3 linked regions of the Teredinibacter purpureus genome follow. Each later gene encodes a partner of the first gene's protein in a complex. Links are inferred from orthologs where the notes say so. Each region holds a gene or a part of one and is shown in the gene's direction. Other genes may lie near its edges.

Region 1 (5,344 bases):
ACACGATCATTTGGGAGTACACTAGCGGCCGCCTGTTGATAATTAGGCGTATCGGATTAGCCAAACACGCGGTAATTTCAGTGGTCGGTTCAGTGGGGCGTTGTCTTTCTGGGCTAAAAGCGTTGGTTAAGTGCTTTAGTAGGATTGGTAAAGGCGTTTTTTACCTGTTTTTAGCGTCTATAATAAGCGCCCAGAATTCGTGTTAATAAGAGTGGTTCCTGCAGCGCATGTATAATCGTGTGTTCTTTATTGTTTCGCCCTCCTTACCTATGGGTTAGTCGTGGGTAGTGTTGTTTTCGTTAATAGTAGTGATGGAGTTGATACTTGTCCGACATGTCGTGGGAATCTTGCGTTTCCTGTTTGCAGTCTGAGCTGCCTGCACAGCAATTTAATACCTGGATTAGGCCGTTAAAGCCTAGCGCAAGTGCCGGAAATAGATTGTCTCTCGTTGCGCCCAATAGATTTGTCCAGGATTGGGTAAATGATAAATACCGGTCTCGTATTGAAGAAATACTGGTACAGCAAGCGGGTGCCTTTCAGGCCATTGATATTAGTGTTGCGCCGCGTACCAATAACGGTTTTGTCGTTCCAGCACGCGCACCACAACCCGTTTCGTCGCGGCCAGCGCCTACTGTTGCACAGCCAGTGCAGGTTCCAGTCGGTAACAGTCAAGCTACCCATTCCGATTTTGATGATTTCTCCTTTCAAACCGATCTTTCTGTTCCACCGGCTGCGCCTCATCCTGAGCCAATCGCGGCGCCTAATGTTATTGCCGCTGGGCCAGAGACATTTAGAGCAGCGGGTGAATTGTTGGGTAACGATCCTCACGGTTCGGCGTCATTGCACGCTAAATTCGATGATATCGCCGCTAGTCGCGCAAGAAAGAAAGATGTAGAAGGCGGGATTCAGCATAAGAACAACCTTAACGCTAATTTTATCTTTGATAACTTTGTGGTGGGTAAGTCCAATCAGCTTGGTTTAGCAGCCGCAAGCCAAGTGGCTGAAAATCCAGGGGGCTCTTATAACCCGTTATTCATTTATGGTGGTGTTGGTCTAGGTAAAACCCACTTAATGCATGCTGTAGGAAATGCATTAGTGGAGCGAAAGCCTGGCGCGCGGGTTGTTTATTTACATTCTGAACGATTCGTTGCGGATATGGTTAAGGCCCTTCAGTTAAACGCCATTAATGAATTTAAGCGTTACTACCGTTCAGTGGATGCGTTGTTGATCGATGATATTCAGTTTTTTGCGGGCAAAGAACGCTCGCAAGAAGAATTTTTCCATACCTTTAATGCGTTGTTAGAGGGTGGCCAGCAAATTATCTTAACTTGCGATAAATACCCTAAAGAAATCAATGGGTTAGAAGAGCGATTGAAATCTCGTTTTGGTTGGGGGTTAACCGTCGCTATAGAGCCACCAGAACTTGAAACGCGTGTAGCCATTTTAAAACGCAAGGCCGAGTCTGTTTCTATACCTTTACCGAACGATGCGGCGTTTTTTATTGCGCAGCGTATTCGGTCAAATGTACGAGAATTGGAAGGGGCTTTGAAACGCGTAATAGCTAATTCACACTTTACGGGCCGTGATATCTCCGTTGAATTGGTACGCGAATCGTTAAAAGATTTATTAGCACTGCAAGATCGCTTAGTGAGTATTGATAATATACAGCGTGTTGTTGCAGAGTATTATAAAATCAAGGTTTCCGATTTACACTCAAAGAGGCGCAGTCGCTCTGTTGCGCGCCCAAGACAGGTGGCTATGTATCTTTCTAAAGATCTTACTCATCATAGTTTGCCGGAAATTGGCGATGCATTCGGCGGGCGTGATCATACGACTGTGCTGCACGCTTGCCGAAAAATAAAAGAACTTCAAGAGTCAGACGCTGATATTCGCGAAGACGTTAAAAACCTGTTGCGTACACTCACAACCTGATTACCCATCACCGCATTCTTGCGTAACCCGTTTAATAAAGAGAAGCTGTATGAAATTTGCCGTTTCGCGCGAAGCTTTAATCAAGCCTTTGCAATTGGTCGCTGGTGTAGTTGAGCGACGTCAGACACTGCCAGTATTGGCCAACGTACTTTTAGTGATAGAGGGCAGTCAGTTGTCTCTCACGGGTACCGATTTAGAAGTGGAGATAGTAGGGCGGGTTCAGTTAGATGGTGCGCCTGGAGACGGAGAGATTACTGTACCTGCAAAGAAGTTTTTAGATATATGCCGTGCCTTACCAGAAGGTTCAGTGATCGAATTTTCTCTTAAAGATCAAAAGGTTACTGTCAAAAGTGGTCGAACTCGTTTTACGCTATCTACGCTTCCGGCAAACGAGTTCCCAACCGTAGAGCAGGGGGCTGATGACATTAATTTCTCTAGTGAGCAGAAGGAAATTAAGCGGTTAATTGATCGCACCAGCTTCGCAATGGCACAGCAGGATGTTCGGTATTATTTAAACGGAATGTTGTGGGAGGTACGCCCTAACGAGCTACGGGTAGTCGCGACCGATGGGCATCGTTTGGCAATGTGTACGCGCCCTGTAGTCGGTATAGAGATTGCCGAGCCTAAACAAGCTATTTTGCCGCGCAAGGGTGTTATAGAATTGTCACGCTTACTCGTAGATGGCGAGGAGCCTGTAGAAGTTTCCTTGGGTTCTAGCCATATTCGTGCAACCACGCCGGAATATACCTTCACCTCTAAACTCGTCGATGGCAAATTCCCGGATTACGAACGCGTTTTACCGAAAGGTGGCGATAAGATAGTGCTGGGTAATCGCGCCGATCTTAAACAAGCTTTTGCGCGAACGTCGATCTTATCGAACGAAAAATACCGTGGCGTTCGCTTAGAGTTAGAGCAAGGCCTTCTTACTATTATTGCCAATAACCCGGAGCAGGAAGAAGCGAAAGACCAAGTAGTAGTTGATTATGTTGGTGATTCGTTAGAAGTTGGGTTTAACGTCAGTTATTTACAGGATGTCACTAACGTACTGGATTCCGAAAGTATAAAATTAACGCTTGCCGATTCTAATAGCTCTGCATTACTCGAAGAGCCCGAAAATTCGGATTCGGCCTACGTCGTAATGCCAATGCGTCTGTAGGTATAACTCGGTGTTTATGCGCGTCTATTCGGCTCTACATGCCCCATCTCAGTAAACTCAAGATACAGTCCTTCCGAAACCTTCGCTCTGTTGAAATACAGCCGAGTGAAGGTATCAATTTAATCGTAGGCCAAAATGGCTCCGGTAAAACTTCTTTGCTTGAAAGTATAAGTGTACTGGCCCATGGACGGTCATTCCGTACACACAAGTATCGACGATTGATCACTCATGATGAAACCGGTTTTACGGTATTTGGGGAGCTGGGGCACGGGCAAAGTGGTGTTCAGCAAAAGTTGGGTATTACGCGTGAGGCAAGAGGGGTTATCCGTATCCGTATTGATGGGAAACCAACCTACACCGCAGCGGAGCTTGCACAGCAGCTACCCCTTTTAATTTTAAACGCTTCCTCTTTCCAGTTGTTAGAAGGTTCCTCACGCCATAGAAGGCAGTTTTTCGACTGGCTGGTGTTTCACGTGAAACATGAGTATAAAAACTGCTGGAAGGACTACTCCAAATGCGTCAAACATCGGAATAGTTTGCTCCGATCTGGTAAAATTAGCGCCCCCGAGCTAGCCCCATGGGATAGGGAGTTAGTGCAGTTAGCGGAGCTAATAGAGGCTATGCGGGGCGATGTTTTTACCCAGTATAGAGAAGAGTTTTACCGGGTACTGAATACCTTTGAGTTTACGCACGATAAGAGCGGTGATATTGGCTCTAAAGACAGCCTTACGTTAAGTTACCACTCCGGCTGGAAAGAGGGCGTTAGCTATTCAAAGCAGCTAATCGCTAATCTGGATAGAGACACTAAGCTCGGTTACACCAGTGTTGGTTCCCACAAAGCTGATTTAAAAATAAGCTTAGGAAAGGTGCCAGCGGTAGAGTTGCTTTCTCGCGGCCAACAGAAATCCGTTATTACGGCTTTGTTTCTTGCAGAAGCTAACGTGTTTCATACGTTAACAGGCCGTAAACCGGTAATTTTGCTCGACGATCTACCGGCGGAACTTGATGCCGAAAATTTACAGACAGTGGGGGAGGCTATACGCCGGCTTTCTACACAAGTCTTTGTTACGGCTATTGAGCCAGAAATGATTACAGATTGTTGGCACCTGCCGACAATAGACACTTTAAAGATGTTTCACGTGGAACATGGGAAGGTCCAAGTTACCACCTAATGCACAAATAAGAGATGAACTCGAACTATGAGCGAAGAACATAACTACGACTCGTCAAGTATCAAGGTGTTAAAAGGCCTAGATGCCGTACGTAAACGCCCCGGTATGTATATCGGTGATACGGATGACGGAACTGGCCTTCACCATATGGTATTCGAAATTGTCGATAACTCGATAGATGAAGCGCTCGCGGGCCACTGTAGCGAGATTCGCATTGTCATCCATCCTAATGAATCGATCACCGTGTCTGATAATGGCCGTGGTATTCCAACCGAAATGCATGAAGAGGGTGTTTCGGCCGCCGAAGTAATTATGACCGTACTTCACGCCGGTGGTAAATTTGACGATAACACCTATAAAGTATCGGGTGGCCTCCACGGTGTAGGTGTTTCTGTTGTAAATGCGCTGTCAGCAAAACTAAAGCTCACTATCCGCCGCGGTGGACAAGTATGGGAACAGGTGTACAAGCACGGTGTTCCTCAAGCGCCACTAGCTGTAATTGGTGAAACCGATAGCAGTGGTACAGAAGTGCATTTTGTCCCCTCTGGCGAAACATTTACCAATATAGAGTTCCATTTTGAGCAATTAGCTAAGCGTTTACGCGAACTTTCTTTTCTTAATTCTGGTGTGCGTATCGTTCTACAGGATGAGCGTAGCGGGAAAGAAGAAGCCTATGAATATGAAGGTGGATTAAGAGCGTTTGTAGAGTACTTGAATCAAAACAAGAACCCCGTGAATAAGGTTATGCATTTTACAACGCAACGCGAAGAAGACGGCGTAGGCGTTGAAGTTGCAATGCAATGGAATGATGGTTTCCAAGAAAACATCTTTAGTTACACCAATAACATCCCCCAGCGCGATGGCGGCACACATTTGGCGGGCTTTCGATCGGCGCTTACGCGTGGTTTGAATACGTATATAGAGCGTGAAGGTATTGGTAAAAAAGAAAAAGTAAATACTACGGGCGATGATGCTCGCGAAGGCCTAACAGCTATTATCTCCGTGAAAGTACCAGACCCAAAGTTTTCTTCCCAGACAAAAGACAAGCTAGTGTCGTCTGAAGTAAAAACAGCTGTAGAGCAGG
Region 2 (4,023 bases), 3.7 Mb from region 1 along the record:
AAGTTCTTTTTCAAGTGCTGCTACTGGATCCACAATTTTTTTTGCTTTTTTAGCGGCCATAGTAATTACCCTTACCCTTATTTGATTGTACCTATGAAAGTTGTAGCACTACATTACGAAATAACAAGAAAATTTCAAGTTTTTTCATCAATTTACGGCGTTTTTGTAGTGTTTTTTTTTAAATATTGCATTTTATTTGCGTATATTGAATAAATTCAACAATCAGCACTTAATTTATCAATGACTACATTCAGTTTTGATGGCGCGAAAAAAATAAAAAAATGTCAGAAAGATAAATTTAAGAATGAATTAAAAGGATTAATAGCGCATTTATTTTGTAAGGAACTGACAAAAAAGGTCAGATAATACGGCGAAGATGACAAGAATATTTCTGGGGTAGTTGGAATTCATGAAATTGATGGCCGCAAAACCAATGTCTTTTACATCAGTAAGTGAGATTCACATTGCCTGTGTTAGGTGAATACGAGAGTCGTTCCTATCTACGTTAAAATACGTTGAACATGGGGTGTTGGTATTAAGCTTAACTCGAACTCGTTTAGGGGTACTCAAATCAAATTAAAAAATTGAAAAAACGCGTGTATTTATGTACAGTTGTTTGTGTTGATTGATCAACAATTAAGATCGTTTGCCATTCGACGTAATTTAATCTGCTCGTTTTTTTTAATATTCACATTAAATGGGTTTTATTGGCTTTTGCGGCCAGATCAAAGTAATGGTTTGCTTCCAAGCGGTTAGTCCTAGGTGCAAAACTTGCTGAATGACGTTAAGCCAATGAAAAAAATTATCCATATTGATGCAGATTGTTTTTTTGCCGCGTTAGAAATGCGTAAAAATACGCGCTTAAAGGATATTCCTATTGCGGTAGGCGGTGATCCAGGGCGTCGTGGCGTCATTGCGACCTGCAATTACATGGCTCGACAGTTTGGCGTTCGTTCCGCAATGGCCTCTGCTTACGCAAAACGATTATGCCCCTCCTTGGAAATACTGAAACCAGATTTTGATCTGTATCGACAAGTATCGGCCCAAATGCGAGAGGTTTTTCACCGTTATTCAGACGTCGTTGAGCCTCTTTCTTTAGACGAAGCGTATTTGGACGTATCGCAAAGCGATCATTTTGGTGGTAGTGCAACGCTCATCGCGGAAGATATACGAAAAAGTATTGCAAAAGAATTGGGTATTACGGTATCTGCAGGCGTTGCCCCCGTGAAGTTTTTGGCTAAAATTGCAAGTGATTGGCGAAAGCCGGATGGTCTATTTACGGTAGTACCGGATTCGGTCGAAACTTTTGTGGCGCAGTTACCGCTTTCGCTTTTGCCCGGAGTGGGGAAGGTTACAGCAGAGAAGCTCGCGCGGCATGGGCTGCATAATTGTCAGGATATTATCCATTCGGATCCAGAGTTCGTATTAAAACGCTTCGGGAGTTTCGGTGTTCGCTTAATGGAACTGAGTAAAGGTGTTGATAACAACGTCGTCCATGCGAGTAATACGCGTAAATCTATTAGTATTGAACGCACCTACCCCGAGGACGTGAGTAACGTTGACGAACTTTCAACATGTTTAAGCGACTTAATATCCGGTTTAGAAGAGCGATTTTCCAAGCTATCAACAAAACATTATGTGAGTAAAAAATTTGTAAAATTGAAGTTTGATAATTTTGAGCAAACGACAATGGAAACAACTATTTCTCGGCACGCAGATCTATTTTCAATGCCTGACTTTCAACGGTTGATGCAGTCCGGTTGGCACCGGCAAAAACGGGGTGTTAGGTTGATGGGAGTCGGTTTTCGTTTAACCCCCCTGCAAGAGTGCGCTGAACAGCTTGTGCTGCCCTTCATTTCGGACTAAATAGCTATTTTGGGGGGTTCGTTTAAAAAATGAGCGCCCTCGTTAGTGGATGCAAAGAGCGAGCAGATCGCTAAAAGTTCGTGTAGAATGCTTCTTCGCTGAGAGGGATTGACTGCTGCAAGGCAGCATGTGTTGTGCCGAGTACCGGCTTAAACCACCCTTTTGGGCATTGAATCGCTTTTTGCTGTTGTATAACAGTGAATCCCCGCCTTGGAAAAAGGCCGCGATCTTCATTATCGATTTGGAGAATAAACCGTGAGTCGTAGAAAACGTAAACAGTCGGCAGAAGATAAAGCCGAGATCGATTTGACCCCAATGCTGGACGTTGTGTTCATCATGTTGATTTTCTTCATTGTTACAGCGTCGTTTATCAAGGAAAAATCCTTGGACTTGAACGTACCAGAGAACACTGAGAATTTGCCGCCCCCCGAGACGGAAAGCAAGAGTATATTAGTACAGATAAACGCAAATGATGAGATTTTCATCGATCAGCGTCGTGTTGATATTCGCTCTGTTCGTTCGTTGATTGCACAGAAGAGTGCCGAGAACCCCGAAGGCGGTGTTGTTGTTATGGCGCATGAGCACGCTTCCACCTCTTCTTATGTCGCAATCGCAGATGCCGCTCGCGAAGCGAAAATTTATAATGTATCCCTGATTCCACGCAAACAGTAAGTGTTTGCGTGGTTGAAAAAAGCCGCTTTTAAGCGGCTTTTTTTATGCCTGCAATTCACGGACATAACCGGGTGAAAGGGCACTGAGGCCTACTTCGACGGCTATGGAGCGTTTGTGCATGTGGCGGTTAATAAGCGTGTGAGGGCTGTAATAGAGGGCTACACTTTAGATTCTGTTCTTGCTAGCTTAATTTGCACAACATGCCGCATCCCATTTCTTTGTCTACTCTTATTATGTTGGTATTCGTTGCAGTCACAAACGCTGCGACAGCCGGTATTGCGCTAGGTAAAACCAATGTACACCCTCTCTACCTAGACGATGACACCCTTGGCAGTGATTATACGAACACCGTGGTACGTACCGCAGACGGCTATTTATGGATAGGCACGGATAACGGCCTAAAACGGTATGATGGCTATCAATTACGCAATTTTGTCTACCAGCACGATGATTTAACGTCTATTGGCACTAATTCTATTTCGACGTTACTGGTAGATGACGTTGATAATTTGTGGGTCGGTGGCCATGTGCTTAGCCGCTACCATTCGGAAACTGAGTCTTTTGAGAATTACGATTTTTCGGGTGGAGCGTCTATATGGGCGTTACATCTCGACAAAAAAGGCATTATGTGGGTGGGTGGCGAAGGGTTTGGTTTGCGCGGCTATGACCTTGAGACAAATGTGTTACTCCATCAGTTTTTCAGTGCGCCAGATGCTCGATTTATTAACGCGATAACGCCGAGCAGGGAGCCCGATTCTTTATGGGTTGCGTCCAGTGCTGGCCTTTTTCTCTTTAACACCCAAACAACAACGATTGAACAGTACATTATTCCCGCCGACTTGGCCGCCGGTATCGATAGTATTCGCGACTTAATTGAGGCTGACGACGGGAAAGTTTGGGTTGCAACGCTGGAGGGCGTTGTGGTGCTTGATCCTGTTACACGGGCAGTGAGACGGTATTTTGCCGACGGAAATGCTGGATCGCTCAAGGCTAATACCATTTGGTCTATTTTTGAGGATTCAAAAGGTCAAATATGGGTGGGCACCGATAAGCAGGGCGTACATCGTTATCGCCCTGACGACGATAATTTTTCGCAAGTGGCCGTTTCCTCCGTTGATGAGTTCGCTTTCCCTCCTGGTGCCGTGCAGGATATCTATGAAGATGACGAAGGATCAATGTGGTTTGCAGTGTCGCATTTTGGCATACGTCGTATCAGCGAGCACCTTGAGAAATTTGCAACGTTGCAGCACAGCGAAACGGCCGACAATAGTTTGGCATTGAATAATGTTTTAGATCTACACGAAGATGGTCGGGGTTATATTTGGATAGCAACTGACGGCGGAGGGTTAGATAAATTTAACCCTATTACAGGAGAATTTACACATTTTCGTAACGACCCAAACGATAGCACCAGTATTAGCAGTAACTCCGTTCTTGCCATAGAGGAGGACGATCAGGGGTTTTTATGGATTGGTACGTGGGCAG
Region 3 (3,964 bases), 510 kb from region 1 along the record:
TCGCTTTATCGACGGCAACACCGTTCGTAAAGTGATTGTGGTACCGGGGAAATTAGTCAATATTGTGGCTAACTAACCTCAACCCTCAAACCCTAGAACGCCGTCCAATGACTGAGAGTGACCGCCAATTATGCACCGCCATTTTATAACCCGGCTGGCCCTAATGGGCCTGATTTTATTGCTAGCCTCCTGCGGCTGGCAATTACGCGGTGCGAACTCTTCGCTTGCCGATGCGCGCTCTGGGCCACTCCCACCGCAACTCAACGTTGTGGTGCAATCCAGAAACAGTAAAATTGCACCGGTGCTAACGCGCATACTGCGCAACAATAACGTCGAACAAATTCGTACGGCCCCCATGACACTGGTGATCGAAGACGAACAACTCGATAAGCGCCCGCTATCCGTTACCGATACCGGCGTAACCGCGCAATACCAATTAACCTTAACGTTGCGCTATCACTACCAAACCAGCAGTGGCAGCGAAGGTGGCGATATCCGAATGGCCTCCAAGAAAGCTATTAGCTGGCGTAGCTACGATTTCGACCCTTCTCTTATCGTCGCGAAAAACCAAGAAGAACAAGCCCTGCTTGTTGAAATGCGCGAAGAACTCGCTTATCGCATTTTAGATGCGCGCCTTGAGTAAAATAGATTGTTTTCAATGTTGAATGAATGTTCTTTTTTTTAAATTCCACCGGCCGTTCACCCGCTTTACCGCGTTGTTATACGACTAAAGAGTTAACATTTTATGGCGAAAATTAGAGCGGAACAACTCGCTGCCGCCGTTAAAAAAAACTTAGCGCCCGTGTATTTTATAACCGGTGACGAACCCCTCATAGTACAAGAGTGCTGTGACACTATTCGCCAAGCCGCGCGCGAACAAGGGTTTAGCGAACGCGAACTACACCATACCGATACCCACTTTAGTTGGGACGAACTCTACAACAGCGCCAACGCACTCTCGCTATTTGCCGACAAAAAAATAATCGAAATTCGCATCCATAATGGCAAGCCCGCCGACGCCGGCAGCAAAGCCATTGTAGAATATTGCTCGTCGCCGAACGACGATACCCTGCTGCTTCTGGTCAGCCCCAAAATAGACAGTCGAAGTCAAAAAAGTAAATGGTTTACGGCCATCGAAAAAGTGGGCGCCACCGTACAAGTCTGGCCCATTGGCATACCGCAAATGCCTCGCTGGGTAGACCAACGCTTAAAGGCCGCTGGCTTGCACGCCGACAGCGAAGCCATTGATATTCTCTGTGCAAGGACAGAAGGAAACTTACTCGCCGCCGTTCAAGAAATAGAAAAACTTAAACTCGCCGCCGAAGACAATTTTATTGATGCACAGCTAATGACCGCCGCTGTCATGGATTCGGCCCGCTACGATATTTTTGGATTAGTCGACAAAGCCATTTATGGTGACAGCCGCTCTGCGGCTACTAGCTTGCAAGGGTTGCGCTCAGAAGGCACCGAGCCCCTAACGCTGCTTTGGGCGTTAACACGTGAAATACGCAGCTTAAACAATATTAAAGAAGCAATGGATACCGGCGAAAGTTTCGATGCCGCTGCCCGAAAAAATGGTGTCTGGGAAAAACGTAAACCGCTGTTTAAAGCGGCGCTTAAGCGAATAAAACCGAGACAACTACAAGATTTAATTCGTAAAGCCGCGCTAGCCGATAGGGTCACTAAGGGCGTTGGCACAGGTAATGTGTGGAACATTCTACTCGACCTCACTCTAGGGCTGGCCGGTATGCCTGTACTCACCGCGAAAACTCAACGGCTAGAGTTTCGCAGTTAAAAACTTCATCGCCCAGCCATAGCAGAGCTACACTCAATATAGGTCACTCTTATAAAACGCGATAATTAACTGTACAGCATCACTATATTGGCGCCCGCAAATGCAATTTACTCGGCTTAAATTAAGCATCATAGGCATTAGTGTGTTACTACTTATGGCCTGCAGTAAAACCCCCGATTTTGTGCCTATCGACGAAACAACCCAAAAGGGCTTCGTTGTACTTAACGGCTATTTAAAACGGCGCGGGCTACATCCCACAAAAACCCACATAGATGTCCAAATACAAAAAAACGGTATGCTATTTCGTTGGAAAACCCAAGAATATACCCGCTTTTATCTCGTTACTGAAAAAGATAAGGCGTGGTCGATACAAGAAGATAAACGCAATCCATCAACTCCCTAAATTTTTCTCTACAATATGTGTCGGAATCCCATCGATGGTGTTCTGATTTTTATTCTCCCAATAGCGGTTAATGCCGTCTTCGCCCTGCTGAGTGGCCCAATTCGTCAGCAACTCTCGATCGCTATCATAGGAAAGGTACGGCACTGCCATCCCACACGATGTTTGAACCATCTCAACTGTAAAATCAAAAATTTGCCGAGCGCCCACGGTGGGGTTAAATAAAGCAGAAAGTGCGGGCCATTGTTCATCTGTATGGTGTATGACGTTTGCCGTACCGTATAAACGTAAAATAAGCGGTTTTCCTTCGAAGGCTGCAAACATAATGGTCATTCTGGGGTTTATTTGCACATGCGCAGAAGTCTCGTTACCACTCCCCGTAACGTTCAGCCACACCACTCGGTTAGGCCCCAGTACCCGCAACGAATCCATGCCTTTAGGCGAAATGTTCACGCGACTATCGTCAGTGGCCGTACCCACGAAAAAAAGTTTTTGTTCCGCAATAAAAGCACTAAGTTTTTCTGAAAGAGAATCGAATTGCTTGCCCATCGTGTTAATCCTTTTTGAATGGCCAATAGGGTAGCCCGTTATTATGCCGTGCAAACCATTCTATTAACACTGCGCCTATTCGGCGTTACGCCCATAACCGATACGCAAAAAAGCCATAACACGCTAAGTAGGTCGCAATCCAAACATGGGTACACGCCATTACCGCGACATACCAATACTCTTGCCACTCGCTCGCTATTTTTCTAATACGTGCCACATATACAAACCCAACAATGGCCGCTAAGGGGTACAACACACTAACGATAAAAATGGCCCAACTAATAATCGACGATTCCATGAGGCGTTTAATATCAAGCCCACTGAACAGTATAAACACCGGTAATATTAGCAGTAGGCTACTTAATAGCGTTGGCAATAAACGCAACCTTAGCGCAATAGGCTCTGGCTTTTTCGACTTTATTCGAACCAATAATCGCCATAAGGGATAGATAAAACTCAATAGCACTAACAGCGCTGCCATCACAATAAAAACTAAACGCCCCACAACGATTAAGACGGAGGTTTTTTGATAGAGCACACCTTCAACCTGAACGGCTTCGCCGGCAACAGGGTCGTTCACTATCACGATTGAGGGTAACCCCGACCAATCCGATATTAACGGCCCGTCGTCTATCGCATAATCATTGCTCTGCCAGCCACCAAAGAATGGGCTACGGTGCAAGTAGGTTTCATCAGCACTAAATCGCATCACGTGGGTAATATCGAACTGAATTTTACCCAACTCAAAAATCGGGTTAATGGGCGTATATAAACCGGATAGCTGCCTATATTTTTCCGGCAATGAAAGGGGCTGCACGCTCACCGCAGGTTCGTCTTTAAGTAAATAGGTACGAAACACATCAGAAAGTTGAGAATACGCACGTGGGTTATCTTCGTTTATCATAAAGACGAAGCCCTTTCCCACACTCGGCTGATAGACGAACTCAGTAATGGCGCCGGGTAACCCACCGCTATGACCATAGAAAGCAGTATTACGCCCCTGAAAACCGGTCACATCCAACGTTAACCCATAACCCGAATGTATACCGGCCTCTGCACCCAAGGTGGTCTCAGACTGTTCCATTCGGGTTATAGCGGCTTCACTTAATAGACGAACCCCCTTAAACGCTCCGCGCCCAATCATCATGCTCATTAGCTGAGCCATATCGTTGGCACTGGTATTCAACGAAGAAGACGGGCGCGAATAAATGTGAAAGTAA

The links. The genes of interacting proteins can lie anywhere in the genome.
Region 2: the proteins of dnaN (region 1) and dinB are in contact, whole or in part, in a solved structure (PDB 1OK7), measured with the Escherichia coli proteins. The link is inferred for Teredinibacter purpureus from one-to-one orthologs.
Region 3: the proteins of dnaN (region 1) and holA are in contact, whole or in part, in a cryo-EM structure (PDB 8GIZ), measured with the Escherichia coli proteins. The link is inferred for Teredinibacter purpureus from one-to-one orthologs.

What each region holds. Positions count from the first base shown.
Region 1 is NZ_CP060092.1:874,901-880,244, forward strand. The notes cover bases 1,080-4,034. They hold dnaN (DNA polymerase III subunit beta), read left to right. Parts: upstream 1,080-1,981; coding sequence 1,982-3,088; downstream 3,089-4,034. Other genes in these bases: dnaA (chromosomal replication initiator protein DnaA), read left to right, coding at 1,080-1,932; recF (DNA replication/repair protein RecF), read left to right, coding at 3,127-4,034. In the rest of the region: more of dnaA, read left to right, coding at 334-1,079; more of recF, read left to right, coding at 4,035-4,260; gyrB (DNA topoisomerase (ATP-hydrolyzing) subunit B), read left to right, coding at 4,288-5,344. UniProt on the Escherichia coli protein: Confers DNA tethering and processivity to DNA polymerases and other proteins. Acts as a clamp, forming a ring around DNA (a reaction catalyzed by the clamp-loading complex) which diffuses in an ATP-independent manner freely and bidirectionally along dsDNA.
Region 2 is NZ_CP060092.1:4,537,428-4,541,450, reverse strand. The notes cover bases 1-2,829. They hold dinB (DNA polymerase IV), read left to right. Parts: upstream 1-792; coding sequence 793-1,866; downstream 1,867-2,829. Other genes in these bases: H5647_RS20220 (EAL domain-containing protein), read left to right, coding at 2,739-2,829; H5647_RS20225 (ExbD/TolR family protein), read left to right, coding at 2,122-2,538; H5647_RS20235 (hypothetical protein), read right to left, coding at 1-60. Outside these bases: more of H5647_RS20220, read left to right, coding at 2,830-4,023. UniProt on the Escherichia coli protein: Poorly processive, error-prone DNA polymerase involved in translesion repair and untargeted mutagenesis. Copies undamaged DNA at stalled replication forks, which arise in vivo from mismatched or misaligned primer ends.
Region 3 is NZ_CP060092.1:1,385,123-1,389,086, reverse strand. What follows is about bases 1-2,770. They hold holA (DNA polymerase III subunit delta), read left to right. Parts: upstream 1-745; coding sequence 746-1,795; downstream 1,796-2,770. Other genes in these bases: H5647_RS06130 (pyridoxamine 5'-phosphate oxidase family protein), read right to left, coding at 2,187-2,744; H5647_RS06135 (hypothetical protein), read left to right, coding at 1,896-2,198; H5647_RS06145 (LPS-assembly lipoprotein LptE), read left to right, coding at 164-643; leuS (leucine--tRNA ligase), read left to right, coding at 1-76. Also shown: H5647_RS06125 (serine hydrolase domain-containing protein), read right to left, coding at 2,830-3,964. UniProt on the Escherichia coli protein: Part of the beta sliding clamp loading complex, which hydrolyzes ATP to load the beta clamp onto primed DNA to form the DNA replication pre-initiation complex.